Regions from separate parts of the Kocuria sp. NBRC 114282 genome, predicted to be linked through region 2. Evidence: riboswitches for the same ligand, from Rfam matches in the RefSeq annotation. Region 2 holds a riboswitch; the other holds the start of a gene.
The links. Region 2 has a riboswitch for S-adenosylmethionine ahead of QSJ40_RS10355 (MetQ/NlpA family ABC transporter substrate-binding protein). Riboswitches for the same ligand answer to the same signal wherever they lie in the genome.

Region 1: it holds a riboswitch for S-adenosylmethionine, as region 2 does, so the genes downstream of both, metE (5-methyltetrahydropteroyltriglutamate--homocysteine S-methyltransferase) here and QSJ40_RS10355 (MetQ/NlpA family ABC transporter substrate-binding protein) in region 2, are expected to answer to the same signal.

The regions. Positions count from the first base shown of each region.
Region 1 covers NZ_BSQO01000001.1:186,223-200,833, reverse strand. The annotation lists gene QSJ40_RS00965 (M13 family metallopeptidase) at 1-916, shown strand, start outside; gene QSJ40_RS00960 (carbon-nitrogen hydrolase family protein) at 1,006-1,827, opposite strand; gene QSJ40_RS00955 (YidH family protein) at 1,965-2,360, shown strand; gene QSJ40_RS00950 (DUF202 domain-containing protein) at 2,368-2,763, shown strand; gene QSJ40_RS00945 (amino acid permease) at 2,828-4,222, opposite strand; gene QSJ40_RS00940 (adenylosuccinate synthase) at 4,555-5,841, opposite strand; SAM riboswitch class I at 6,037-6,136, shown strand; gene metE (5-methyltetrahydropteroyltriglutamate--homocysteine S-methyltransferase) at 6,263-9,697, shown strand; gene QSJ40_RS00925 (DUF3151 domain-containing protein) at 9,807-10,226, opposite strand; gene glmS (glutamine--fructose-6-phosphate transaminase (isomerizing)) at 10,407-12,281, opposite strand; gene QSJ40_RS00915 (mannitol-1-phosphate 5-dehydrogenase) at 12,481-13,626, opposite strand; gene QSJ40_RS00910 (PTS mannitol transporter subunit IICBA) at 13,623-14,611, opposite strand, start outside.
Region 2 covers NZ_BSQO01000006.1:27,320-41,930, forward strand. The annotation lists gene rpsB (30S ribosomal protein S2) at 1-269, shown strand, start outside; gene tsf (translation elongation factor Ts) at 441-1,277, shown strand; gene pyrH (UMP kinase) at 1,550-2,344, shown strand; gene frr (ribosome recycling factor) at 2,470-3,027, shown strand; gene QSJ40_RS10325 (phosphatidate cytidylyltransferase) at 3,027-3,902, shown strand; gene QSJ40_RS10330 (DivIVA domain-containing protein) at 3,909-4,529, shown strand; gene QSJ40_RS10335 (DUF485 domain-containing protein) at 4,713-5,042, shown strand; gene QSJ40_RS10340 (monocarboxylic acid transporter) at 5,047-6,666, shown strand; gene QSJ40_RS10345 (GlsB/YeaQ/YmgE family stress response membrane protein) at 6,881-7,168, shown strand; gene dxr (1-deoxy-D-xylulose-5-phosphate reductoisomerase) at 7,319-8,593, shown strand; SAM riboswitch class IV at 8,696-8,808, shown strand; gene QSJ40_RS10355 (MetQ/NlpA family ABC transporter substrate-binding protein) at 8,908-9,786, shown strand; gene QSJ40_RS10360 (methionine ABC transporter ATP-binding protein) at 9,822-10,904, shown strand; gene QSJ40_RS10365 (methionine ABC transporter permease) at 10,901-11,560, shown strand; gene QSJ40_RS10370 (M50 family metallopeptidase) at 11,744-13,096, shown strand; gene ispG (flavodoxin-dependent (E)-4-hydroxy-3-methylbut-2-enyl-diphosphate synthase) at 13,203-14,366, shown strand; gene QSJ40_RS10380 (GNAT family N-acetyltransferase) at 14,363-14,611, shown strand, end outside.

The DNA.
Region 1 (14,611 bases), on a different contig from region 2:
GACCGATTCCACCCGCGCTGAGGCGCTGCGCAAGCTGGCGTCGTTCACCCCCAAGATCGGCTACCCGGAGAAGTGGCGGGACTACTCGCAGCTGGAGATCCGCGCCGATGATCTGGTGGGCAACATCGTGCGCACCTCGGAGTTCGAGCGCGCCGAGCTGATCCGCAAGGCCGGGAAGCCGGTGGAGAAGCACGAGTGGCTGATGACCCCGCAGACGGTCAACGCCTACTACCACCCGCTGCGCAACGAGATCGTCTTCCCGGCGGCCATCCTGCAGCCCCCGTTCTTCGACGAGGACGCCGAGGACGCCATGAACTACGGCGGCATCGGCTCCGTGATCGGCCACGAGATCGGGCACGGCTTCGACGACAAGGGCTCCACCGCCGACGGCGACGGCCGCCTGCGCAACTGGTGGTCCGACGAGGACCGCGCGGCCTTCGAGGAGCGCACCGAGCGCCTGGTCAGCCAGTACGACGGCCTGGTGCCGGACCAGCTCGCCGATCGCCCGGAGCCGCCGACGGTCAACGGGCGCATGACCCTGGGCGAGAACATCGGCGACCTCGGAGGGCTGTCGATCGCCTACAAGGCGTGGGAGCTCTCCCGCGGCGTGGTCGAGACCGCTGACGACCCGGACGAGGCCCGCGAGCGCGCCGGTGCGGATCCCGCGGCCTTCGGGGAGCAGGACGACGACGGCTTCACCCCGGCGCAGAAGCTGTTCCTGTCCTGGTCCTTCATCTGGCAGCAGAAGGCACGCGACGAGACCACGGCCCAGCGCCTGGCGGTCGACGTCCACTCCCCCAACGAGTTCCGCGCCAATCAGACGGCGCGCAACGTCGATGCCTTCCACGAGGCCTTCGGCACCACGGAGTCCGATCTGATGTGGCTGGACCCCCAGGAGCGCGTGCGCATCTGGTGATCAGCCCGGCTCCTGTCGGATGACTGCGGCCGGTCGCTCCCTGCGCAGGGGGGCGGCCGGCCGTCGTCGTACTCGTGCGGTGCTGGGACTCAGTCCTGCTGCTGCCCCAGAGGCTGCTCGGCCAGGGAGCCGGGGCGGAAGCGCCGGTTCGCCAGCGACGGCACGGTGGAGCGCACCTCGTCCACGCGTCGGGTGTCGATCTGGGTGATCAGCAGCCGCTCGCCCTCCTCGACCCGGGCGGTGAGCCCGCCCAGCGGATCGCGGACCTGGGAGTGCCCGACCGTGTGGTCGTTGAAGGTGTCCGCCGCCGCGATCCACAGGGTGTTCTCGATCGCGCGCGCGGCCAGCAGCGTCTCCCAGTGGCGGACCTTGTCCGGGCCGGAGAACCAGGCCGCGGGCACCAGGACGAGCTGGGCGCCGTCGTCGGCCAGGGCGCGGTAGAGCTCGGGGAAGCGGATGTCGTAGCAGGTGCTCAGCCCGATCCGCACACCGGCGACCTCGATGCTCGCCGTCCCCGCATCCCCGGGGCGGATGCGCTCGGACTCCTGGTAGGAGAAGGCGTCGTAGAGGTGCAGCTTGCGATAGGTGGCCAGCAGCGACCCGTCCGCGCCCACGGCCACCAGGGTGTTGTACGGGCGGTGATCGTCCGAGGGCTCGTAGGCTCCGGCGACGATCGCGATCCGCTCCTGATGCGCCAGCTCCTGCAGCGAGGTCACGAACGTGTCCCACTCGCGCGCCACGATCTCGGCGAAGCGGTCCTTGACCCCGGACTCCACCCCGAGCATCGCCTCCTCTGGGAAGACCACCAGGTCCGCGCCGCGAGCGGCGGCATCGGTGACGTGGCGGCGGATGGTCGCCAGATTGGCCGCGACGTCCGGGGCCGGGTCGATCTGGGCGAGCGCGAGTCGCACGGGGGATCCTCCTTGGTCTCGCCACCGCGGGCGGTGGCTGTGTCGGGCGTCCAGCGGAAAGCCTATGGCCCCCGGCGGACAGCCCGGAAGGCCCGGAAAGCCCGTGACACCGTGTGGCGCCCGGTAGCGTGGCTCCCATGAACCGCACTGCGCAGCCGCCCGGGGATCCCGAACGGTCCCCGTTCGCAGCGCGCCTGCTCGGCGGCGGCCTCGAGCCGGACCCGCGCTTCACCCTGGCCAACGAGCGGACCTTCCTGGCCTGGATCCGCACGGCCCTGGGGCTGCTCGCCGGCGGCATCGCGCTGGAGGCCTTCGCCGGGGACCTGATCCCCCAGGCCGTGCGCGTGGTGCTGGCGGCCGGGCTGATCGCCCTGTCCATGGTCGTGGCGATCTCCGCGAGCGTGCGGTGGCTGCGGGTCGAGCGCGCCATGCGCCGACGCTCCCCGCTGCCGCTGGCGATCATGGCCCCGGTGCTGTCCCTGGGTGCCGCATTGGCCGCCGGTGTGCTGCTCGGCGTCCTGATCGGGCGCTGAGCCACTCATGCCCCTCCCCCGCCGCCGCGACGGCACCGAGCCCCGCAGGCCCGACGGCCTCCGGGGCCCTCGAGGCGCCCGCGAGCACCCCTCCCACGACGACCCCGGTCTGCAGCCCGAGCGCACCTCGCTGGCCTGGGCCCGGACGCTGATGGCGCTCGTGGTCGCGGCCGCGCTGCTGCTGCGCTGGCTGCCCCATCACGGTCTGGCCGCCGTGCTCCCCCTGGCCGCCGCGGCGCTGCTGGCACTGGGCCTGTGGCTGCGGCAGGGCCTGCGCTACAGGCGCGGGGTGCACAGCGTGGCCCGGGAGGCCTCGGCCCCCGATCCGGTCGAGATCGTGGCGATCAGCGCGGCCGTCGTGGTGCTGGGGGCGCTGAGCCTGCTCACGATCCTGTGGGCCTGAGCGCCGAGGGCACGGAAGGAGGGCCCCGGTCTCCCGAGGCCCTCCTGCGTGCTGTGACGGCGGCTCAGCCGCGCGAGAGATCCGCCTGCGCGGGATCGACGGCCGGCTCCTTGGAGCTCAGCTTGTGCCCGATCCAGAAGGCCAGGAACAGCGGCAGGCCGATGTACGAGGACAGCAGCGACATGGGCGTCACCGTCCCGCTCACGAAGGCGTCGTAGCCCTGGCCCAGGATGACCAGCAGGCACATGATCAGCGCGACGATCGGGCCGGCGGGGAAGAACCGCGAGCGGAACGGCAGCTCGGACAGCGGCCGCCCCTGCGCCTTGAAGGCCCGGCGGAAGCAGTAATGCGTCCAGGCGATGCCCGCCCACACGATGAAGCCCGCCAGAGCCGAGGCGTTGAGCAGCCAGGTGTAGGCCGCGCCCTCGCCGATGAACGTGGTGAGGAAGGCCAGCAGGCCGAAGGACGAGGTCACCAGCAGCGCCCGCATGGGCACGCCGCGGCGGTTGACCTTGGCCAGCCAGGCCGGGGCCTTGCCGTCGGTGGCCATGGACCAGAGCATGCGCGTGGAGGCATACAGCCCGGAGTTGCCGGCCGAGAGGATGGCCGTGAGGATCACGGCGTTCATGACGGAGCCGGCGAAGGCCACGCCCGCGTTCTGCAGCACCAGGGTGAACGGCGAGATCGCGACGTCCTCGATGTCCGAGGCCAGCAGGTTCGGGTGCGTGTACGGCAGCAGGAAGCCGATCACGATGATCGCCAGCACGTAGAACAGCAGGATGCGCACGAACACGGTGCGGATCGCCTTGGGCACGGTGCGCTCCGGGTCCTCGGCCTCACCGGCCGCCACGCCCACGAGCTCGGTGCCCTGGAACGCGAAGCCGGCGACCATGAAGATCGCCAGGATCGACATGGGCCCGCCCACGAACGGCGCCTCCCCGTCGGTCCAGTTGCCGAAGCCGGGGGCGTCGCCGCCCATGATGCCCAGCACCATCAGCACGCCCAGCACCAGGAAGACGACGACGGCGGCCACCTTGATCGCCGAGAGCCAGAACTCACCCTCGCCGTAGGCCCGCGTGGACAGGGCGTTGAGCCCGAAGACGATCAGCAGGAACAGCGCCGACCAGACCCAGGCGGGGACGTCGGGGAGCCAGTAGCGCATGACCAGGGCGGCCGCCACGAGCTCCGCGGCCAGGGTGATGGCCCAGTTGAACCAGTAGTTCCAGCCGATCGCGAAGCCGAAGGACGGCGAGACGTAGCGCGCCGCGTGATCGCCGAAGGATCCGGAGGTGGGACGCCAGGCGGACATCTCGCCCAGGGACTGCATGAGCAGGAAGACCATGAGCCCGATCGCTATGTAGGCCACGAGCGCACCACCGGGCCCGGCCGTGGCGATCGAGTTGCCGGAGGCCACGAACAGCCCGGTGCCGATCGCACCGCCCATGGCGATCATGGTCATGTGCCGGGTCTTGAGGCTGCGGCGCAGGCCCTCGCCCTCGGACCGCGCCGAGGCGGGGTCCAGTCTGGTGCTCTGTGTGGACACGGTCAGTCACTTCCGACGTCGGGGATCGAACGGCGCCGCGACGGGCATCGATCAGTGGCGCCTGCATGCACGACGAGGCGCAGCACGCCCAAGGGGTCTGCCAGATGCTATCCGACACGGCGGGCGAGCCCGGTCCGCGCGCGGGACGGTGACGCAGCGGATGGTGACAGATCGGCACCCCATCAGGGCTGATGGGGTGCCGATCTGTCACCATCCCGAGCGCCTGTCCTCGCACGGGCGAGGCGGCGTCAGTCGATCAGGTCGCGCAGCTCGATCGTGTTCTCGCGGCCCGGGCCCACGCCGATCGCGGAGAACCGGGTGCCGGACATGGACTCGAGGGTCAGGACGTAGTCGCGCGCATTGGCCGGCAGGTCCTCGAGGGTCTGGGCCTGCGAGATGTCCTCCGACCAGCCGGGGAACATCTCGTAGATCGGCTTGGCGTGGTGGAACTCGGTCTGCGTCATGGGCATCTCGTCGTGGCGCACGCCGTCGACGTCGTAGGCCACGCACACCGGGATCTCCTCGAGCCCGGTGAGGACGTCGAGCTTGGTCACGAAGTAGTCCGTGAAGCCGTTGATCCGCGAGGCGTGACGCGCCATCACGGCGTCGTACCAGCCGGTGCGGCGCGGGCGCCCGGTGTTCACGCCGAACTCGCCGCCCACGGTGCGCAGCCGCTCCCCGGACTCGTCGAACAGCTCGGTGGGGAACGGACCGGCACCCACGCGGGTCGTGTACGCCTTGATGATGCCGATCGAGCGGGTCAGGCGCGTGGGCCCGATGCCCGCGCCCACGCAAGCGCCGCCGGTGGTGGGGTTCGACGAGGTCACGAACGGGTACGTGCCGTGATCGACGTCCAGGAAGGTGGCCTGCCCGCCCTCGAGCAGGACGGTCTCGTCGCGGTCCAGGGCGTCGTTGAGCAGGCGCGTGGAGTCCACGATCATGGGCGCCATGCGCTCGGCGTAGCCCATGAAGTAGTCCACGATCTCGTCGTTCTCGAACGCGCGGCGGTTGTAGACCTTGAGCAGCAGCTCGTTCTTCTGCCGCAGGGCGCCCTCGATCTTCTGGCGCAGGATCGACTCGTCCAGGATGTCCTGCGCGCGCAGGCCCAGGCGCCCGATCTTGTCCATGTAGGCGGGCCCGATCCCGCGACCGGTGGTGCCGATCGCGCGCTTGCCCAGGAACCGCTCGGTGACCTGGTCGAGGGTCTGGTGGTACGGGGCCACCAGGTGCGCATTGGCCGAGACGCGCAGCTTGGAGGTGTCCGCGCCGCGGGCCTCGAGGCCGTCGATCTCCTCGAACAGCGCCTGCGGGTTGACCACCACGCCGTTGCCGATCACGGGGGTGGCCCGCGGGGAGAGGATGCCTGCGGGGAGCAGCTTGAGCTCGAACTTGTCGCCGCCCACCACCACGGTGTGCCCGGCGTTGTTGCCGCCGTTCGGCTTCACGACGTAGTCCGCGCGGCCGCCGAGGATGTCCGTGGCCTTGCCCTTGCCCTCATCGCCCCACTGGGCTCCGACGATCGAGATGGCTGGCATGCGACTGCTCTCCTGACTGGGCCCGCACGAGGTCTGGATGCTGCGCCACGCGCCTTGTGGAGGCCATGGTGGATCGCGCGCCACGGGCCGGGGGCGCGACGGTCCGGGGCGATCCTATCGCGCGCCCCTCCCTGGCGGCCGTGGCAGATCTCGGGGGTTGACAAGCAGGGCCGCCTGGGGTGGTATCTATCTCGCTATCTATCCAGAGCGACCGAGAGACCTGGCTCGTCGACGTCGCAGCAACCATCCCCGCGGATCTTGCGGGGACCGGTGCTCCCGCCAGGACCGATGGAGCGTCTTCTCAGACTTCCGTGGTCCACCGGACCCGTGCCTTTCCGCGCATCGTCAGCGCCGGCACGGGCCTCCGTGCGCACCCCGTGGTCTGCCCTCCATCGGGCATCCACGGAAAGGCGAACACGGAATGCCCGATCACCACCCCGCAGCACCGCGCTCGGATCGTCCCCCGGAGACGGGGGCGCCGTCGCACCGCAAGCCGGTGCCCGCGCTGTCCTACGAGCTCTACCCGCCGCGCAGCGCAGCCAGCACCGAGTCCCTCCTGCAGACCATCGAGGCCCTGGCGCCCACGGTGCCGGACTACGTCTCGGTCACCGCGGCGGTCGATCCGCAGCGCCGCGTCCAGTCCATGGCGCTGCTGTCCCACCTGATCTTCGAGACCCCGCTGCGCCCCCTAGCCCACGTGCTGTGCACGGGAGTCACGGAGACGCAGCTGCGCGAGCTGATCCACGAGCTGCTGGACCTGGGCGTGCGCGGCGTCCTGGCCCTGCGCGGGGACCGGGATCCGGCCGTCGAGCCCGGCCCTGAGGAGCTGCCCTTCGCCCGGCATCTGGTGGACCTGATCCGCTCGGTCGAGCGCGGCCGAGCCGCCCAGCTGTGCGCCGGCAACGTCTCGATCGGCGTGGCCGCCTATCCGATCAAGCACCCCGAGTCGACCTCCGTGCACCAGGACCTCGAGGTGCTACTGGCCAAGCAGCGCGCCGGCGCCGACTTCGCGATCACTCAGCTCTACCCCGAGGCCGACGACTACGCGGCCTTCGTGTCCCGGGCTCGTCGCGCCGGAGTGGAGCTGCCGATCATCCCCGGGATCATGCCGGTCACGAGCCTGCGCCGGTACCTGCGCATCTGCGACCTGGCCGGCCTGGAGCCGGACCCGCTGCTGGCCCACGAGCTCGAGACGGCCGACTCGGACGCCGAGCGCCACCGGATCGGCGTCCGCTCTGCCGTGCACAGCGCACGCGCTGCCTTGGATTCCGGGGCTCCCGGGCTGCACCTCTACACGTTCAACCAGCACGAGGCCGCCCTGGACGTCCTGGAGCAGCTCGATTTGCCCCGCCCCACCCCTTCAGCCGGACTCGCCGGCCTCATCCCCGCATCCCAGCCCGCCGACGGGCGCCCCATCCGCACCTATGAGGAGACCGCAGTGACCATCTCGAACGACGCCCAGCCCGCCGCCTTCCCGACCGCCACGATCCTGGGCTACCCCCGCATCGGCCCGAACCGCGAGCTCAAGCGCGCGCTCGAGTCGCACTGGGCCGGACGCAGCGACCTGGAGCAGCTCGAGTCCTCCGCCGCCGAGCTGCGTGCCTCCACCGCCGAGCGCCTCGAGGGGCTGGGCCTGGAGCAGGCCTCGGCCGTGCCCGGCTCCTACGCGCTCTACGACCACGTGCTCGACACCCTGATCGCCGTCGGCGCGGTGCCGACGCGCTTCGGCGACCTGCGCACCGAGGCCGGAACCGTGGACCGCTCCGGGGAGTTCGTGCTGGCCCGCGGCGACGACGCCCGGCAGCCGCTCGAGATGACCAAGTGGTTCGACACCAACTACCACTACCTGGTGCCCGAGATCGGCGCGCAGACGCAGTTCGCCGCAGCGCCCGGCCGCCTGCTGGAGCAGCTGGCCGAGGCCTCCGAGCAGGGCCGGAGCCTGCGCCCCGTGCTCGTGGGCCCGGTGACCTTCCTGGCCCTGGCCAAGGACGACGGCACCGCAGCCGAGCCCATCGAGCCCCTGGATCGTCTCGAGGAGCTGCTGCCGGTCTACGGCGAGATCCTCGCAGCACTCAAGGATGCCGGCGCCGAGTGGGTGCAGATCGACGAGCCCGCCCTGGTCGCGGACCACTCCCGCCTCTCGCAGCAGGACCTGCGCGCGGCGATCGAGCGCGCGGCCGGATACCTGGGCGGGCTCGACGAGCGCCCCCAGCTGCTGCTCACCTCCCCCTACGGCGATGCGGGCGAGCTGCTCGGCGCGCTGACCGGCTCGGGTGCCGAGGCCGTGCACGTGGACCTCGTCCGCGGCGGTCTCACCGACGACCAGCTCGGCCTGTTCACTTCGGCAGACGCCCCGGTGCTCGTGGCCGGAGTCGTCAACGGGCGCAACGTCTGGCGCACCGACCTCTCCGCCGCACTCAAGCGGCTCGAGGGCTTCCGCGACGCAGGCGCCCGGGTCTCCGTGGCCACGTCGAACTCGCTGATCCACGTCCCGCACACCCTCGAGGCCGAGCCCGAGCTCGACTCCGAGATCCGGTCCTGGCTGGCCTTCGCCGACGAGAAGGTCCGCGAGGTCGCCGTCCTGGCACGCGGGCTCGCCGAGGGCCGCGGGGCCGTGGCCGCCGAGCTGCAGGAGGCCGACGAGGCCCGCCGCACCCGCGCTGCGGCCCCGGGTGTGCGCATCGACGAGGTCCGCGGCCGCACTGCCTCCCTCACCGAGGCCGACTCGCAGCGCGGCACCGCCGAGCAGCGTCGCGCAGCCCAGGCGGAGCGCTCGTTCGGCAGCGGCCGCCTTCCAGTGCTGCCCACCACCACGATCGGGTCCTTCCCCCAGACCGGGGAGGTCCGCCGCGCCCGCGCCGATCACCGCGCCGGACGGATCGACGACGCCGCCTACGACGGCTTCCTGCGCGAGGAGATCTCCCGGGTCATCGCCCTGCAGGACGAGCTCGGCCTGGACGTGCTGGTGCACGGCGAGCCGGAGCGCAACGACATGGTCCAGTACTTCGCCGAGCACTTCGACGGCTTCGCGACGACGGCCAACGGCTGGGTGCAGTCCTACGGCTCCCGAGCCACGCGTCCGTCGATCCTGTGGGGCGATGTCTCGCGCGAGGGCGAGGGGCTGCGCGGCGAGGCCTTCACGGTCCCGTGGATCACCTGGGCGCAGCAGCAGACCGACAAGCCGGTCAAGGGCATGCTCACCGGACCCGTCACCATCCTGGCCTGGTCGTTCGTGCGCGACGACCAGCCACTGGCCGAGACCGCCGATCAGGTGGCCCTGGCCCTGCGCGATGAGATCGCCGACCTCGAGGATGCCGGCATCGGCATCATCCAGGTCGACGAGCCGGCCCTGCGCGAGCTGCTGCCCCTGCGCCGAGCCGATCGCAGCGCCTACCTGGACTGGTCGGTCGAGTCCTTCCGCCGGGCGACCTCCTCGGTCGACGACGCCACGCAGATCCACACGCACCTGTGCTACTCGGAGTTCGGCGAGGTCATCGCCGGCGTAGACGCGCTGAACGCCGATGTCACGAGCATCGAGGCGGCCCGTTCGCGCATGGAGGTGCTGGCCGACGTCCGCGCGGTCGGCTTCGAGCGCGGGCTCGGCCCCGGCGTGTGGGACATCCACTCCCCGCGCGTGCCCAGCACCGACGAGATCGAGTCGCTGCTCATCCAGGCACTCGAGCACGTCAGCTCCGAGCTGCTGTGGGTCAACCCCGACTGCGGCTTGAAGACCCGCGGCTACGACGAGACCCGCACCTCGCTCGAGCACCTGGTCGAGGCCACTGCCCGCGTGCGCGAGAGCCTGGCGGCCAGTCAGGCCGCCTCCGTCGAGACGGCTGAGGCCTCCGAGGTCTGATCAGCCGTCCGGGCCTTCGCTGCTCGGCGACGACGGACGGCGCGGCCGCACCCCTGTTGCAGGGAGTGCGGCCGCGCCGTTCGCCATCAGGCCGTCGCCGGGGTCGACGTCAGCTCTGGAGCTGCTCGGCCGCCGTCGGGTCGGAGTCGTTGAGGAGCTTCTGGATGCGCTGGGCCTCGTCGAGCTCGCCGATGGCCGCTGCCGCCTGGCCCAGAGCTGACAGAGCGCGCAGGAAGCCGCGGTTGGGCGCGTGGCTGTACGGCACCGGGCCGTGGCCCTTCCAGCCGCTGGCGCGCAGGGCGTCGAGACCGCGGTGGTAGCCCACTCGGGCGTAGGCGTAGCCCTCGAGCGTCCGGCCGTCGGCCAGCGCCTCCTCGGCCAGGATCGCCCAGGGCAATTGCTCCTTGGGGAAGGCCGGCGCCAGGTCCTCGGCCTCGTCGCCGGCGTCGAAGCGCGCGACCATCTCCGCGTTCTCCTGCAGCAGGGTGGGATCGGGCTCGCCCAGCAGGTTCTTGCCGATGCTCGACATCGGTGCTCCTCTCGTCGTGCGTGCCCCGGGCTCCCCGGGACGCTCTGCTCCCAGCCTAGGCGTGGTGGCACCACGCCCGCTCGGCCGCTGAGATCATGCTTCCGTGCGGCCCGGCATCCCCTGAAGAGCAGGGGATGCCGGGCCGCAGCGCGGGTTGCGCGGATCAGGCCGCGCGAGAGGTCACTCGACCGTGACGGACTTGGCCAGGTTGCGCGGCTGGTCGACGTCGTAGCCCTTGGCCTCGGCCATGGCGGAGGCGAAGATCTGCAGCGGCACGGTGGCCAGCAGCGGCTGGAGCAGCGTGGGCGACTGCGGGATGCGGATCACGTGGTTGGCGTAGTCCTCGACCGAGGTGTCGCCCTCCTCCGCGATCACGATGGTCTCGGCACCGCGGGCGCGGATCTCCTGGATATTGGAGACGACCTTGGAGTGCAGCGAGTCGCGGCCGCGCGGGGACGGCACGATCACGAAGACCTTCTGGCCCGGCTCGATCAGGGCGATCGGACCGTGCTTCAGCTCGCCGGCGGCGAAGCCCTCGGCGTGGATGTAGGCGATCTCCTTGAGCTTGAGCGCGCCCTCCATGGCCACCGGGAAGCCGACGTGGCGGCCCAGGAACAGCACCGAGGTGGTCTCCGCGAAGTCCTTGCCGAGCTGGCGGATCTGGGACTCGTCGTCGATGACGGCCTGGACCTTCTCCGGCATGGCCTGGAGCTCCTCCAGGACGTCCTGGATCTCGTCGGCGAACATGTTGCCGCGCAGCTGCGCCAGGTACAGGCCCAGCAGGTAGGCGGCGGTGATCTGCGCCAGGAACGCCTTGGTGGAGGCGACCGCGATCTCCGGGCCGGCGTGCGTGTACAGCGAGGCGTCCGCCGCACGCGGGATGGAGGATCCGTTGGTGTTGCAGATCGCCAGGACCTTGGCGCCCTGCTCCGAGGCGTGGCGCATGGCCATGAGGGTGTCCATGGTCTCGCCGGACTGCGACAGCGCGACGACCAGGGTCTTCTCGTTGACGATGGGGTCGCGGTAGCGGAACTCGTGCGCGAGCTCGACCTCGGTGGGGATGCGGCACCAGTGCTCGATCGCGTAGCGGGCGACCTGGCCGGCGTAGGCGGCGGTGCCGCAGGCGATCACGACGATCTTGTCGACGGAGCGCAGGACGGACTCGTCGATGCGCAGCTCGTCCAGGGTCAGCTTGCCGTTCTCGTCCAGGCGGCCCAGAAGGGTGTCGCGCACGGCGGCGGGCTGGTCGTGGATCTCCTTGTCCATGAAGGACGGGAAGCCGCCCTTCTCCGCGGCCTCGGCGGACCACTGGACCTCGAAGGGCTTGCCCTCGGAGGGGGCGCCGTCGAAGTCGGTGATCTCGAAGCCCTCGGGGGTGACCGTGACGATCTGGCGGTCCTCCATCTCGACGGCGGACTTGGTGTGATCGATGAAGCCCGAGACGTCGGAGCCCAGGAAGTTCTGGCCCTCGCCCACGCCGATGACCAGCGGGGAGTTCAGGCGGGCCGCCACGATGCGGTCCGGGTGGTCGACGTGGATGGCCAGCAGTGTGAAGGCGCCCTCGAGTCGGGCGCAGGCCAACTGCATGGCGCGGGTCAGGTCCTGGTCGGCCTGGTTCTCGTAGATGTCGGCGAGCAGGGAGGCGGCGACCTCGGTGTCGGTCTCCGACACGAAGGTGTACCCCTTCTCGGTCAGCTCGCGCTTGAGCTCCACGAAGTTCTCGATGATGCCGTTGTGCACGACGGCCAGGCGGCCACCGGCGACGATGTGCGGATGCGCGTTCTCATCGGTGGGGCCGCCGTGGGTGGCCCAGCGGGTGTGCCCGATGCCCAGCGGGGACATCGGCAGCGGGTTCGCCGCGAGCTCGGCATCGAGTGCGGCGACCTTGCCGGCCTTCTTGCGCACCTCCATGACGCCGTCGGCGAGCACCGCTACGCCGGCGGAGTCATAGCCGCGGTACTCCAGACGACGCAGTCCCTCCAGGACCACGTTCAGAGCGTTCCGGTTCTCATCGATCTCGGGGGCTCGCCCGACATATCCCACGATTCCACACATGCCGGGAATGCTACCGCAAACCTTCGGCCGCACACCGGTGTCGGTGCAGGCAGCGGGCACCGACCTGCGACGACAGGGCCCCGCCTCCGTCACACGTCGTCGTCGCTGCTGCGCTCCCGTTGCGCTGCGGTGACGACGACGGCCCCCGCCCCCGCCCCCCCCGACGGGGCAGGAGCGGGGGCCGACGAGGCCGCGCTGATCAGGCCGCAGCGAAGACCTCGGACAGCGCCGGGAACAGCGGGTGCTCGTCGGCGATGCCCGTCAGCTCGGTAACCAGCGCATCGGTGGCCTGACGATCCCCGCGCGCGGCGGCCAGGCGGGCCTGCAGCTCGGCGGACTCCGGGTCCTCCGGGACGTCGAAGGCCAGGGCCGCGGCGACGGCGGCCACCAGGGCGTCGGCGCTCAGACCGCGCTCGGCAAGCTCGGCGGCCGGGCCGACGAAGCGCTCCGTGCGCGAGATCTTGCGCAGCGGGGCACGGCCCACGCGCTCGACGGTGTCCGGCAGGTGCGGGTTCGTGAAGCGCGTGATGATCTTCTCCACGTAGGCCTGCTGGACCTCCGGCGCGAAGCCGAACTTGGCCACGAGCAGCTCCTTGGTCTCGGCCAGCACGGCCTCGACCTGGGAGCGGACCTGGGCATCGGCCAGGACGTCGGAGATCTTGGTGATCCCCGCCTGGCGACCGAAGTACGCGGTGGCCGCGTGCCCGGTGTTGACCGTGAACAGCTTGCGCGTGATGTACGGCTCGAGGTCCTCGACCCAGGTGATGCCCGGGACGTCCGGGGTCTGGCCCTGGAAGGGACCGGACTCGACGGCCCACTCGTGGTAGGTCTCCACGGTGACGTCCAGGCCCTGGCCCGGCGCCTGATCCGGCACGATCCGGTCCACCGCGGTGTTCGCGAAGATCGCGACCTGATCGGCCTCCGGGTACGCGGCGCGGATGGCCTCCGCCAGCCCGTCGGTCGCGTTGATCGCGTTCTCGCAGGCCATGACCGCCACGCGGCCCTCGACCCCGGCCTCGGCGCGGGCGCGCAGGCCCTCGGCGATGGTGGGCCCGATGATCTGCAGGACGCGCGGTCCCACGGCGGTGGTGATCATGTCCGCCGAGACGATCTGCTCGCGCAGCCCGTCCAGGTCGGAGGCCGAGTTCACCCCGGAGAAGCCGGTGACCTCGTGATCGCGGGCGCCCTCGCCGACCTCGTGGACCACGTACGAGTCCTGGTCGTTGATCTGCCCGATCAGAGCGTCGGCGACGTCCGCGAAGACCAGCTCGTATCCGGCCTCGTGGAGCAGGACCCCGACGAAGCCGCGTCCGATGTTGCCTGCGCCGAAGTGCAGTGCCTTCATGAGTTCACCTTTCCGAAGATGTCGAGGATCTCCTCCGGAGTCTGCGCCGCCTCGAGCTGGGCGACGGTCTCCTTCTTGGAGAAGATCTTGGCGATCTTGGACAGCAGGGCCATGTGGCCGCCGTCCGCACCGGCGATGCCGATCACGAACCGGGTCTCCTTGCCGTTCCAGTCCACCGGCTCGTCGTAGCGGATGAAGGACATGGCCGACGTGCGGATGGCCTCCTTCGCCTCGTTCGTGCCGTGCGGGATCGCCAGGCCGTTGCCCATGAACGTGGACACGGACTGCTCGCGCTCGTGCATGGCCGTCACGTAGGACTGCTCGACGGCGCCGACCTCGACCAGGAGGGTTCCGGCCTGGTCGATGGCCTCATCGCGCGAGGCGGCCCGGCCGTCCAGACGGATGGTCTGGGGCGTGAGCACCTTCTGGTCGTCCTGGTGCTCGGCGGCCTCGGAGGCCGGCGTGGGATCGGTCTGCGATCCGGCCGGAGCGGCGACGGCGGTCGCGGTGCCGGCTGCGGCGCCTGCTCCCGCACCAGCTGCGGCGGCGCTGCCCGAGGTGCCCTGCTCGGCCGGGATCTCAGCGGAGCCGGTCGAGCCGCCCTGACGCTGCTCGCGGATGAGCTCGACGATCTCGTCGTAGCGCGGGGACTGCATGAAGTTGTCCACCGTGACGTGATGCGCCGAGGGCGTGGGGGTCGCCGCGCGATCGGCCAGGTCCTCGTGCGAGACGAGCAGGTCGTACTCGTCCGTGAGCGAGTTGATGGCCTTGTTGACCACGGTGACGTCGCCGCCGAAGCCGGCGTCCTTGATCTTGCTGCGCAGGACCGAGGCGCCCATGGCGGAGGAGCCCATGCCGGCGTCGCAGGCGAAGACGATGGCCTTGATCTCGGGGATCGAGCCGGCGGAAGCACCTGCAGCGCCGGCGGCGCCGCCGGCTGCGAACATGCCGCCCACGGAGGACTTCTTGCCCTTCATGGCCTCCA
Region 2 (14,611 bases):
ACCTGCTGACCCGCGTGGTCGCCGACGCCGTCGCCGAGGGCCTGCTGGCCCGCGGCGGTGCCAAGGGCGGCTCGGAGGCTCCCGAGGAGCCCATGGCCGAGTGGGAGCGCGAGCTGCTCGAGCAGCACAACGCCGCTGCCGAGGCTGAGAAGTCCGCCGAGTCGGCCGCCGAGTCCGCCAAGGTCGCCGCCGCCGGCGAGCAGACCGAGGCTCCGGCCGCTGAGGCGGAGACCGCCGAGACCCCGGCCGCCGAGTCCACCGAGAGCTGATCCTCTCTCCGTCCGGCGCCCTCGCCGGCGCCGGACGGAGCCCGCGGGCGGAGACGATCCCGCCCGCTGTTCACCTGACATTCGCTCCGATCCCGCATCATCGGGAGCGGAGCACGCCCGGAGCGGACCGTCGACGGTCTGCACAGGGCGACGATCGATCAAGGAGCTCACATGGCGAACTACACCGCCAAGGACATCAAGGAACTGCGCGAGCGCACCGGCGCCGGCATGCTGGACGTCAAGAAGGCCCTCGACGAGGCTGACGGCGATCAGCAGAAGGCGCTCGAGATCATCCGCGTGAAGGGTCTCAAGGGCGTCTCCAAGCGCGAGGGCCGCGCGACCGCCGAGGGCATCGTCGTCGGCCGCATCGAGGGCCAGAAGGGCTACCTCGTCGAGGTCAACTCGGAGACCGACTTCGTGGCCAAGGCCGAGCCGTTCGTGGCCTTCGGCGAGAAGGTCATGGACGCCGCCGTCGCCGTCGACGCCCAGGATCTGGACACCCTGCTGGCCGCCGAGGTCGACGGTCAGAAGGTCTCCGACCTGGTGACCGAGACCGGCGCGCTGCTCGGCGAGAAGGTCGTCGTGCGCCGCATCGCCAGGGTCGAGGCCCCGCTGGTGGAGCTGTACCTGCACCGCACCTCCAAGGACCTCCCGGCCCAGGTCGGCGTGCTGCTGGCCGTGGACGGCCAGGGCGCCGAGGCCGAGACGGCCGCTCACGACGTCGCCGTGCACATCGCTGCGCTCTCCCCGAACTTCCTCACCCGCGAGGACGTCCCGGCGGAGACCGTCGAGAACGAGCGCCGCGTGGCCGAGGAGACCGCCAAGGCCGAGGGCAAGCCGGAGCAGATCCTCCCCAAGATCGTCGAGGGCCGCCTCAACGGCTTCTACAAGGAGAACGTGCTGGTCGACCAGGACTTCGCCAAGGACGCCAAGCAGTCCGTCGGCGCCGTCCTGAAGGCCGCCGGTGCGACCCCCAAGGCGTTCGCCCGCTTCCGCGTCGGCGCCTGATCCGCAGCGCTTCAGCGCACAAGCGCCCCCGCTCGCGCCCCTCACGGGACCGGGCGGGGGCGCTTCGTCGTCTGCGGAGCCTGCCTCCGGCCTGGTCTGCGCCGTTGCTTCCCGTCGACCGAGCTCGCCGTGCAGGGGGAGCCCGGTCCGTGCCGCAGAGCAGATCCGAGCTGGCCGCTATGCTGGTCCGTGCCCAGCGGCCGTGACACGGCCGCGGCGCCCGCGGCCTCGCCCATCGCCGCGGGGCACGTCAGCGACTGCCAGGAGGCACCATGCCCACCACCACCCCCTCGGAGATCCGCGACGGAGCGCTGCGCGCAGATCGCGAGACCGATCGCTCGGCCACGAGCCCGGGGGAACGAGGGCAGCGTCGCCGCATCCTGCTGAAGCTCTCCGGCGAGGTGTTCGGCGGCGGCCGCGTGGGCGTGGACACCTCGGTGGTGCGCAACATCGCCGAGCAGATCGCCGCCACGGTCGGACAGGTCGAGACCTCGATCGTCGTCGGCGGAGGCAACTTCTTCCGCGGGGCAGAGCTCTCCCAGGCAGGCATGGACCGCTCGCGCGCCGACTACATGGGCATGCTCGGCACCGTGATGAACTGCCTGGCGCTGCAGGACTTCCTGGAGCAGTGCGGCGTGGACACCCGCGTCCAGTCGGCCATCTCCATGGAGCAGGTCGCAGAGGCCTACATCCCGCGGCGGGCGATCCGGCACATGGAGAAGGACCGCGTGGTGATCTTCGGCGCCGGAGCCGGCCTGCCCTACTTCTCCACGGACACCGTCGCCGCCCAGCGCGCCCTGGAGATCGAGGCCGACGAGGTCCTGATGGGCAAGAACGGCGTGGACGGCGTCTACACCGCCGACCCCAACGTGGACCCCTCGGCGGTGCGCCTGGAGTCGCTGACCTACGACGAGGCCATCACCCGCAACATCCGCGTGATGGATCAGACCGCGTTCTCGCTGTGCCGGGACAACAACGTGTCCATGCGCGTGTTCGGCATGCAGGGCGAGGGCAGTGTCACGCGCGCGATCCTGGGCGAGGACATGGGCACCCTCATCACCGTCTGAGCCGCCGTCGTCCCGCGGCGTGTGCACTCGCCTCGCTAGACTGGGCCTCAGTGCCCGCAGCCGCGCTGCCCACCTGATCGGTCCGGACCTCGCACCGATCCCGCAGACCACGCAAGGAGCTTGAAGTGATCGACGAGATCCACAACGAAGCCAAGACCGGCATGGACAAGGCCGTCGCGCACGCCGCTGACGAGTTCGCCGCCATTCGCACCGGACGGGCGAACCCCTCCCTGTTCGCCAACGTGACGGTCGAGTACTACGGCGCCCCCACGCCGCTGAACCAGCTGGCGTCCTTCCAGAACCCGGAGGCCCGCACGCTGCTCATCACGCCCTACGACCGCTCCGCCCTGGGGGAGATCGAGAAGGCGCTGCGCAACTCGGACGTCGGCGCCAACCCGGCCAACGACGGCAACGTGATCCGCGTGGTCATGCCGGAGCTGACGGAGGAGCGCCGCCGCGACTACGTCAAGATCGTGCACTCGAAGGCCGAGGACGGCCGCATCTCGGTGCGCAGCATCCGCCGCACGGCCAAGGAGGCCATCGAGAAGCTCGTCAAGGACGGGGAGATCGGCGAGGACGAGGGCAAGCGCGCCGAGAAGGAGCTCGACGCCCTGACCAAGAAGGCCTCGGAGCAGATCGACACCGCGGCCAAGAACAAGGAAGCAGAGCTGCTGAAGGTCTGATGCCCACCGTCGTCGAAGAGCCGTCGTCCGCCCCCGCCCAGAAGACCTCCCGCGCAGGCCGCAATCTGCCTGCCGCGATCGGAGTGGGCGCGGGGCTGATCGTCGTGCTCCTCGTCGGCCTGTTCCTGGTGCCGCCGGTGGTCGCCCTCCTGGCCGCCGCGGCCGCGGGCCTGGGCGTGTGGGAGGTCTGCGGCGCCCTGGCCCGCGGCGGCATCAAGGTGCCTCGCGCTCCCGCCGCCGTGGGCGCGGCCGTGCTGCCGCTGGCCGCCTTCGTCGGCGGGTCCGAGGCGCTGATCATCGCGCTGATCCTGGTCTGCACCGTCGTGATCCTCTGCCGCGTCTTCGGGCGGACCGACGGCATGGTCCTGTCCGTGATGTCGTCGCTGTTCGCGGTGACCTGGGCGGGCCTGCTGATCTCGCTGGCGGTCCTGCTGTTCCACACCCCGGAGGGCCCCGCCAAGGTCCTGCTCGTGATCCTCATGGCGGTCGGCAACGACACCTTCGGATACATCGCCGGCGTGCTGTGGGGCAAGCACCCCATGGCACCGCGGATCAGCCCCAAGAAGACCTGGGAGGGCTTCGCCGGGTCCATGCTGGGCTCCCTCATCCTCGGCACGGTGCTGGGCGCGCTCATGCTCGACGTCCCCTGGTGGCACAGCACCGTCCTGGCCTTCTTCCTCGTCATCGTCTCCGCACTCGGCGACTTCTCCGAGTCCATGGTCAAGCGCGAGCTCGGGGTGAAGGACATGGGCGACCTCCTTCCCGGCCACGGCGGGGTCATGGACCGCATCGACTCGATCCTCTTCGCGATCCCGGTGGGCTACGTGGTCTTCGAGCTGCTGGTCGCGGTCGGCAGGCTCGGCCAAGGAGGCTGATCCGTCATGAGCACCGCAGCCGACACCCCTGACGCCGAGGGGACCGCAGGCGCACAGGCGCCGCAGGAGGGCCTGGGGCGGGTCGCCTCGCGCTCGTGGGGCTACCGCGTCGCCGACGTCGACGCCTTGCTGCTCCCGCTGCTCGGCTCGGGCCCCGGGGATGACGAGCCCGACGACAGCGTGCTTCCTGAGCCCGAGACGCTGCGCACCGCGACCTTCCGGCGTCAGCGCGGCGGCTACATCCCCGCCGAGGTCGACGCGGCGATCGATCGGCTCGAGGACCGTGCGGCCGCAGCCCATGCCCGGCGCCGTCAGGCGGAGGACGGCCCCCAGGCCTGGGACGACGGCATGGACCGACGGCTCGAGCAGATCTACGGCCGGCTCCGCCGTCCGAGCGGACACCGCTTCCGCGCCCCGTCGTCGGCCTCGACCCGTGGCTACAGCGCCCGACAGGTCGATGAGCTGTGCGAGACGGTGCTCACCGAGATCGATCGCCAGCAGGCCCCGGATGCCGACATGATCCGCCGCGCGGTGTTCGACCCCGCCTACGGCCAGGACGTGTACGAGGAGAACCAGGTCGATGCCTTCCTGGACGCCCTCGTGGACCTGGTGCTGATCCTGGACTGAGCGCCGGCCGGGGGAAGTCTTGGCAACTCGATGCCATTTCTCGGAGTGGCGCCCTCAACCTTGAAGATCGCTGATTATGGTGTGTGTCACACCTGTGAGTAACAGAGCTCACGTCGACTCTTCATCGAGAGGATCCCCGTGACCGACCAGCCCCGCATCGCGGAGCCGACGGCAGAGGACTTCATGGCGGCCCAGGCTTCGCTTCAGTTCCAGTCCCTGCGCAGCACGCACCGCCGCTTCGTGTTCCCCATGACCGTGTTCTTCCTCGTCTGGTTCTTCCTCTACGTCCTGCTGTCCATCTACGCGCCGTCCTTCATGGGCCGCGAGGTGCTCGGCAACGTGAACCTCGGAGTGATCCTGGGCCTGCTGCAGTTCGTGACGACCTTCGGCATCACCGCGGCCTACGTGGTCTTCGCGAACAAGAACCTCGACAGCCAGGCGCAGGACATCCGCGCCGATCTCGAGGCCGGCGACTTCGCCTCCCGCTCCCGCAGCACCGGACAGGAGGCCTGAACCCATGAGCCCCCAGATCTCCCTGGCGGAGACCTCCTCGAGCACGGTCGGATCGCCCTGGATCAACATGTCGATCTTCCTGGCCTTCGTGGCGGTGACCCTGGTCGTCGTCATCCGCGCCTCGAAGTCCACGCAGAGCGCGGCCGACTACTTCGCCGGAGGCCGCTCCTTCACCGGCACCCAGAACGGCCTGGCGATCGCCGGCGACTACCTCTCGGCGGCGTCGTTCCTCGGCATCGTGGGCGCGATCGCCGTGCAGGGCTACGACGGCTTCTTGTACTCGATCGGGTTCTTCGTGGCCTGGCTCGTGGCTCTGCTGCTGATCGCCGAGCCGCTGCGCAACACGGGCAAGTTCACGATGGCGGACGTCCTGTCCTTCCGCCTGCGCCAGACCCCCGTGCGCATGGCGGCGTCGATCTCCACTCTCAGCGTCACGCTCTTCTACCTCCTGGCGCAGATGGCAGGCGCGGGTGCGCTCGTATCCCTGCTGCTGGGGGTGACCTCCCGCACCGGGCAGTCCGTGGTGATCCTGGCCGTGGGCGTCCTGATGATCGCCTACGTGCTGATCGGCGGCATGAAGGGCACCACGTGGGTGCAGATCATCAAGGCCTGCCTGCTGGTCGCCGGCGTGGCGGTCATGACGGTGTGGGCACTGGCGCTGTTCGGCTTCAGCTTCTCCGGCCTGCTCGGGGGAGCCGTGGACACCGCAGGCGACCACGCGATCCTGGAGCCCGGGCTGCGCTACGGGCTCAGCGAGGTCACCAAGCTCGACTTCGTCTCCCTCGGCCTGGCCCTGGTGCTCGGCGCGGCGGGCCTGCCCCACGTGCTGATGCGCTTCTACACGGTCCCCACGGCCAAGGAGGCCCGCAAGTCGGTGGTCTGGGCCATCGTGCTGATCGGCACCTTCTACCTCTTCACCCTGGTGCTCGGCTATGCGGCCGCGGCCCTGATCGGCGCCGACCGCATCGCGGCGGCTCCGGGCGGAGTGAACTCGGCGGCGCCGCTGCTGGCCTACGAGCTCGGCGGATCCCTGCTGCTCGGGTTCATCTCAGCCGTCGCCTTCGCCACGATCCTGGCGGTCGTGGCGGGTCTGGCCATCACGGCATCGGCGTCGTTCGCCCACGACATCTACGGCAACGTGCTCAAGAAGGGCAAGGCCACCGGCAAGGAGGAGCTGCGGGTCGGCAAGATCACCGTGGTCGTGATCGGCGTCGTGGCCGTCCTGGGCGGGATCGGTGCGCAGGGGCAGAACGTCGCCTTCCTGGTGGCCCTGGCCTTCGCGGTCGCGGCCTCGGCGAACCTGCCCACGATCCTGTTCTCGCTGTACTGGAAGCGCTTCACCACCCGCGGCGCGGTGTGGTCCATGTACGGCGGCCTGATCACCGCGGTCGTGCTGATCATCTTCTCCCCGGTGATGTCCGGGGCGGAGACCTCAATGATCGCCAGCGCCGACTTCGCCTGGTTCCCGCTGACCAACCCGGGCATCGTCTCGATCCCGGTCGGCTTCCTGCTGGCCATCATCGGCTCGCTCACGGAGCGCCGCCGCGAGAACCGCGAGAAGCAGGCCGAGATGGAGGTCCGCTCCATGACGGGAGTCGGGGCCGAGCCCCCGGTCGATCACTGAGCTGCGCGGCTCTCGGATCATCTCGGGGCTGACCTGGGGCGATTCGATGCACAAGTGCATCTGAGAGAAGTGTGAGAGACGCCTCAGCGGCTCGGGGCGAGGATGCTCCCCCCGAGCCGCTCAGGGGCTACTCTCGAGGAGATGCTCAGCAGTCTGAGCACTCGACCCCCAGTTCAGGGACGTCGCACTGGCGTCCCAGAAGAGGAGAAGCACCATGATCGGATCCATCATCGCCTGGCTGGTTCTCGGCATCATCGCCGGCGCCATCGCCAAGCTCATCATGCCCGGCAAGCAGGGCGGCGGCATCGTGATGACCATCATCCTGGGCATCATCGGCGCCTTCGTCGGCGGCCTGATCGCCATGGTCATCCCGGGCCTGCACCCGGCCGGCAGCACCCTGTCCATCGGCTCGATCGTGCTCGCCATCATCGGCGCGCTCGTCGTGCTGTTCATCTACGGCGCCCTCACCAAGGGCAGCCGCGGCGGTGCCGTCGAGCGCTGAGCCGACGCGTTCCGCAGCACCTGCAAGCGCCCCGTCCCTCGTCGAGAGGGGCGGGGCGCTTCGTCTCCTCCGGGCCAGGGGGCGTGCGCGGAAGGGGGGCGCGTCCAACGCGCTCCGGCAGCGCTGGAGGCAGGTCGGCATACTGGAGCCATGTCCGAGATCTCCAGCGAACAGCGTCCCGCCCCCGAGGCTCCCCTGTGGGCCGAGTCCCAGCGCCGCATCTGCATCCTGGGCTCGACCGGCTCCATCGGCACGCAGGCGCTCGACGTCGTGCGCACCGCCGCGGCGTCGGCCGATCAGCAGGCCCCATTCCGGGTGGTGGCCCTGGCGGCCGGCTCGTCGAACCTCGAGCTGCTCGCGGAGCAGGCCGTCGAGACCCGGGCCCCGCTCGTGGCGACGTCCGGCGATGTCCAGGACGCGGCGCTGCTCGAGCGCATGATCGCCTCGCGGGTCCTGGCGCTGGGGGAGGACTATTCCCCGCAGATCCTCGCGGGATCGAAGGCCGCCGTGCAGGCGGCGCGAGCGCCGGAGGCCGATCTCGTCCTCAACGGCATCACCGGCTCGATCGGGCTGGCCCCCACCCTTGCCGCCCTGGAGGCCGGCAAGCTGCTGGCCCTGGCCAACAAGGAGTCGCTGATCGCCGGCGGTGAGCTGGTGCGCCGGGCCGCGCAGGCCTCCCCGCACGACGACCCGCTGATCCCCGTGGACTCCGAGCACTCAGCCCTGGCCCAGGCGCTGCGCAGCGGCGCGTCGGCAGAGGTCGATCGGCTCGTGCTGACGGCCTCCGGCGGACCCTTCCGCGGGCGCTCGCGCGATTCCCTGCGGGACGTGCGCCCGCAGGACGCCCTGGCCCATCCCACCTGGGACATGGGGCTGATGGTGACCACGAACTCCTCGACCATGGTCAACAAGGCCCTCGAGGTCCTCGAGGCCCACCTGCTCTTCGACATCCCCTTGGAGCGCATCGACGTGGTGGTGCACCCGCAGTCCGTCGTGCACTCGATGGTGCAGTTCGTGGACGGCTCCACCATGGCTCAGGCCTCCCCGCCGGACATGCGCCTGCCGATCGCGCTGGGCCTCGGCTGGCCGCATCGGGTCCCGGGCGCCGCCTCGCCGTGCGACTGGACTCAGGCGGCGATCTGGAGCTTCGAGCCGCTGGATGAGGAGGCCTTCCCAGCGGTGCGTCTGCTCAAGGAGGCGGCGGCTTCAGGGCCCACCGGCCCTGCCGTGTTCAACGCCGCGAACGAGCAGGCGGTCCTGGCCTTCCACGCCGGGCGCCTGCGCTTCCTGGAGATCGTCGAGCTCGTGGCCGAAGTCGTGCGGGAGCATGAGCCCGTCGACGAGCTGAGCCTCGAATCGGTGCTGGCAGCCGAGGCCTGGGCTCGCTCCCGCGCTGATGAGCTGGTGAGGCAGAGGCGTCGATGAGCCGGGACGCGGCCGACGTGCAGTCGGTGCCTGAGCCAGAGCCCGTGCCAGGCCTCGTGGGGGGCTCGCCCGCACCGGACTCAGATGCTAGGATCTGCGCCGGATGACGAGATCCGGCGCGAAGCTCTGGCTGGCCGGACGGCAACCCTCTCACCGTGGTGGGGTGCCCCAGATGACCATCCGGCTCCGGTTCCGCACCGCGGCAAGCACGGATTTGGGTTCGTGCGCAGCATCGATGCGCACGCCTGACGTTCAGCGCCGCCGGTCACCCCGATGGGATCGGACAGCTCGCTGAACGAAAGGCAACCCCTCCCATGCGCGCACACCGTCTCTCCGCCCTGGCCATGACCACAGTCCTCGGCCTGACCCTCGCCGGCTGCGGCGGCGGCGGCGACTCCGATGAGGCCCCCTACGACGACGGGGTCATCAAGATCGGCGTCGTCGGCACCACCCCCGTGAACGAGGCCCTCGTGGAGAAGGCCGAGGAGGAGGGCATCACCGTCGAGCTGGTCGAGCTCTCCGAGTACAGCCAGGTCAACCCGGCGACCGTCTCCGGCGACGTCGACATGAACTGGTTCCAGCACATCGCGTACCTGGCGGACTACAACAACAGCTCCGGGGAGAGCATCACCCCGATCGCCTCGACCTCGATCTACCCGCTGGGCCTGTACTCCAACAAGTACGAGTCGCTCGAGGACATCCAGGACGGCGACGAGATCGCCATCCCCAACGACTCGATCAACCAGTCGCGCGCGCTGCTGCTGCTGCAGGCCAACGGCCTGGTCGAGTTCACCTCGGACACCACCGCCCCGACCGAGTCGGACATCGACACCGAGGCCTCGAAGGTCTCCGTCACCCCGGTCTCGGCCGAGCAGACCGTGCTGTCTCTGGACTCCGTGGCCGGCTCCGTCATCAACAACGACTTCCTGGCCCGCGGCGACATCGATCCCGATTCGGCCCTGGCCTCCGACGGCGCCGAGAACGAGAACGCCCGTCCGTACGTGAACCTGTTCGCCACCACCGAGGCCAACAAGGACGACGAGACCCTCCACAAGGTCGCCGATCTCTTCCACACCCCGGAGGTCGAGGAGGCCGAGAAGGAGGACAGCAAGGGCACCGCGGTGACCATGGACCTCTCGCAGGAGGAGCTGGAGCAGGTCCTCTCCGATTACGAGGAGGACCTCCAGAAGTGACCCCGGCCGAGCAGTTCCACCCCGGCAGCGAGCCGGTGGCCGAGGCCGCTGACACGCAGCGGCGTCGGCCCGGGCCCGAGACCGAGGCGATCGTGCGCTTCGACGGCGTCACCAAGTCCTTCACCACGGGCAAGGGCAGGACCAAGCGGGACGTGACCGCAGTCGACGATGTCACCCTCGACATCCGCCGAGGCGAGATCTTCGGCGTGATCGGCTACTCGGGTGCCGGCAAGTCCACGCTCGTGCGCCTGATCAACGGCCTGGAGCCGGTGACCTCCGGCGTCGTCGAGGTCGACGGCCGCCGGGTCGACGGCCGCACCGAGAATCAGCTGGCCCCGATCCGTCGCGACATCGGCATGATCTTCCAGCAGTTCAACCTGTTCACGTCGCGCTCCGTGGCCGGCAACGTCGAGTACCCGCTGAAGCAGGCGGGCTGGTCGGCGGCCGATCGCAGGGCGCGCGTGAAGGAGCTGCTCGAGTTCGTCGGGCTCTCTGAGCGGGCGGGCAACTACCCCGAGCAGCTCTCGGGCGGGCAGAAGCAGCGCGTGGGCATCGCCCGGGCGCTGGCTGCCAACCCCAAGATCCTGCTGGCCGACGAGTCCACCTCCGCACTGGACCCGGAGACCACCCAGGAGGTGCTGGCGCTGCTGCGCCGGGCCAACCGGGAGTTCGGGATCACGGTCGTGCTGATCACCCACGAGATGGACGTGGTGCGCTCGATCGCCGATCGCGTCGCGGTCATGGACAGCGGACGCGTGGTCGAGATGGGCCCCACGGCCCAGATCTTCTCGGCCGGGCAGTCGCCCACGACCCGTCGCTTCGTCTCCACCGTCGTCCACGCCGAGCCGGACGCCGAGGAGCTCGCGCACCTGCGCGCGCGCCACGACGGCCGCCTGGTGGTCATGGAGATCCGCGAGGGCGTCGATGTCGGCACGGTGCTCAGCCGCGCCGCCGCTGAGCGCGGCGTGGGCTTCAGGATCGTGTTCGGCGGGGTGTCGGTGCTGCAGGAGCAGTCCTTCGGCTCCCTGACCGTCGAGCTGCTGGGCGAGCCGCAGGCCGTGGAGGACACGATCGCCCGGCTTGCAGAGGCCACGACCGTGAAGGAGGTGTCGGCATGACCAACTGGTCCGTTCTCGGCCCTCAGCTGCTGACGTCCATCGGCGAGACCCTCTACATGGTCGTGGTGACCATGATCATCGCGGGGTTCCTGGGCCTCGTCTTCGGCGTCGCGCTGTACGTCACGCGTCCGGGCGGCATCTATGCGAACCGCCCGCTGAACACCGCGATCAACCTGATCGTGAACTTCGTGCGGCCGATCCCGTTCATCATCCTGCTGGCGGCCCTCGGCCCGCTGACGGAGACGGTGATCGGGACCAGGCTCGGGCAGAACGCCGCGATCTTCGCCATGACGATCGCCGCCCTGTTCGCGGTCGCGCGCATCGTCGAGCAGAACCTCATGTCGGTGGAGCCCGGTGTGATCGAGGCGGCTCGCTCCATGGGCGTCTCGCGGTTCCGGATCATCACCACGGTGATCCTGCCGGAGGCCCTGGGCCCTCTGGTGCTCGGCTACACGTTCCTGGTCATCGGTGTGACCGACATGTCCGCCATGGCCGGTGCCATCGGCGCTGGCGGTCTGGGCGACTTCGCGCTGCGGCTGGGCTACCAGCGCTTCAACGACGAGGTCACCTGGGCTGCGGTCGCGGTCATCATCGTCCTGGTGCAGACCGTGCAGTTCGTCGGCAACGCCATGGCGCGCAGGATCATGCGCCGCTGACCCGTCAGCGGCACCGCCTCACGGGCGCGGGCCCGGCTTCCTCCAGGGGAGCCGGACCCGCGCCCGCCGTCGTGATCCTCATCTTTCCCCGGGCCCCGTCCTGAGGGACCACGACGACGGGCGAAGCCCACGGAAGCCCAAGGGCGAGGCAACCGCTGTGCCGTCCTGCCGGTGTGGTGGGATATGCGCGTGAGCGTCCTGATCTTCGTCCTCGGCGTCCTGCTGGCAGCCCTGGCCCTCATCGCCTCAATCGCCCTGCACGAGGTGGGACACCTGCTGCCCGCCAAGCTGTTCCGGGTGCGGGTGATGCAGTACATGGTGGGCTTCGGGCCCACGCTGTTCTCGCGGGTGCGCGGGGAGACGGAGTACGGGATCAAGGCCGTCCCCCTGGGCGGCTACGTGGCCATGGTCGGCATGTATCCGCCGGTGGCCGGCCACCGAGCCGGCGTGGACTCCACCGGGGTCATGCAGCAGATGACGTCGCAGACCCGATCCGTGGCAGCGGCCCAGCTCCTGCCGGGGGACGAGGACCGGGCCTTCTATCGCCTGCCGGTGTGGAAGCGCATCGTGATCATGCTCGGCGGGCCGATCATGAACCTGCTGATCGCGATCGTGTGCATCACGGTGCTCGTCACGGGCTTCGGCTCCCAGCAGCCCACCACCACGCTGGCCACGGTGAGCCGCTGCGTGCAGGCCGTGGACCCGGCCGCCGCCTCCCAGTCCGCACCGGCCTCCGAGGGGGAGTGCGCGCAGGACGACCCCGCGGCTCCGGCGCACGCGGCGGGGCTGCGCCCCGGAGATGTCGTCGTGTCCCTGGGCGGCAGCCGGGTCGAGTCCTGGGACGAGCTCACCGAGATCGTCCGGGAGGGGGCCGGCCAGCCGATCGAGGTCGTCTACGACCGCGACGGCGAGCGCGCTTCGACCACGATCACTCCGGTGGAGACCTCGCGTCCGGCCGTCGACTCCACCGGTGCCCCGATCGTGGAGGACGGGCGCTACGTCATGCAGGACGTGGGATTCATCGGTGCCTCATCGCTCACCGAGCTGACCCCGCAGCCGATCAGCGCGGTGCCGGGGGAGGTGCTGAACGGTCTGGAGCGCGTGGCCGGCGGGCTCATCCGGCTGCCGGTCAACGTGTGGAACGTGGCCGTGTCGACCTTCACGGACGCCCCGCGCGATCCGGAGGGGCCCATGTCCGTCGTGGGCGTGGGGCGGATCTCCGGTGAGGTCGCCAGCACGGATCAGCTCGAGCTGCGGGAGAAGACCGCCACCCTGGTGGGGCTGGTGGGGTCGGTGAACCTGGCCCTGTTCGCCTTCAACCTCATCCCGCTGCTGCCCTTGGACGGCGGGCACATCGCCGGTGCGCTGTGGGAGCGGATCCGCCGCACCGCCGCGCGCGTGCTGGGCCGCAGGGACCCCGGGCCGTTCGATCCGCTGCGGCTGCTGCCGATGACCTACGCCGTCTCGCTGACCATGCTCGCAATGACCGCGGTGCTGGTGCTGGCAGATCTGATTGAGCCGGTGCAGCTGCTCTGAGGCGCCGCAGTCAGGCATGAGCCGTGGCTCACTCCGCGGACGAACCGGGTTGACCGCTGGGGCACAATGGAGGCCGATCCATCCTCGACGCAATCAGGAGCCAACTGTGAGTCCGGTCAGCCTGGGCATGCCCGCCGCACCCCTTCCCGTCCTCTCGCCTCGCCGCAAGACCCGGCAGATCCGCGTGGGCTCGGTGGGTGTGGGCTCGGACTCCCCGGTGAGCGTGCAGTCCATGACCACCACGCCCACCACCGACATCAACGGCACGCTGCAGCAGATCGCCGAGCTCAACGCCGCCGGCTGTGACATCGTGCGCGTGGCCTGCCCGTCCCAGGACGACGCCGACGCGCTGCCGATCATCGCCATGAAGTCCCCGATCCCGGTGATCGCGGACATCCACTTCCAGCCCAAGTACGTCTTCGCCGCGATCGACGCAGGCTGCGCCGGAGTGCGTGTGAATCCGGGCAACATCCGCAAGTTCGACGACCAGGTCGGCGAGATCGCCCGTGCGGCCAAGGACGCCGGCGTCTCGATCCGCATCGGCGTGAACGCGGGCTCGCTCGACAGGCGCCTCATGGAGAAGTACGGCAAGGCCACCCCGGAAGCGCTGGCCGAGTCCGCGCAGTGGGAGGCCTCGCTGTTCGAGGAGCACGACTTCCACGACTTCAAGATCTCGGTCAAGCACAACGACCCCGTGACCATGGTGCGCGCCTACCAGCTGCTGGCCGAGCGCGGCGACTGGCCCCTCCACCTGGGCGTGACGGAGGCCGGTCCGGCGTTCCAGGGCACCATCAAGTCCGCCACGGCCTTCGGCGCCCTGCTCTCCCAGGGCATCGGCGACACGATCCGCGTCTCGCTGTCGGCTCCTCCGGTCGAGGAGGTCAAGGTCGGCGCCCAGATCCTGCAGTCGCTGGGCCTGCGTCCCAAGAAGCTCGAGATCGTCTCCTGCCCGTCGTGCGGGCGGGCCCAGGTGGATGTCTACAAGCTGGCCGACGACGTCACCGAGGGGCTCAAGGACCTGACGGTGCCGCTGCGGGTGGCCGTCATGGGCTGCGTCGTCAACGGTCCCGGTGAGGCGCGCGAGGCCGATCTGGGCGTGGCCTCCGGCAACGGCAAGGGCCAGATCTTCGTGAAGGGCGAGGTCATCCGCACCGTCCCGGAGGATCAGATCGTGGAGACCCTAATCACCGAGGCCAACCGCGTCGCAGAGGAGATGGGCCTGGAGGAGGACGAGGAGTCCGGCGCCTCGCCCACCGTCACCGTCGGGTGAAGCTCTTCTCGAACGCGCAGACGCGGCTCGTCCCGCCCCACGCCGTTCCGCGCTCGGAGCTCGACCGGCTCCTCGGACAGGATCCGATCTCCTCGGTGTTCGTCGCCGAGCACGTGGCGCAGCTGCGCGACGTGCCCTCCCGCGCGACGCAGCCGGTCGTCGGACTCGCACGCGGTCATCGTCCCCGCCCCGGCGCAGCGGGGCGCTCGCTCGAGCTCTCGGGCGCCTGCTGGGTCGGCTCCAAC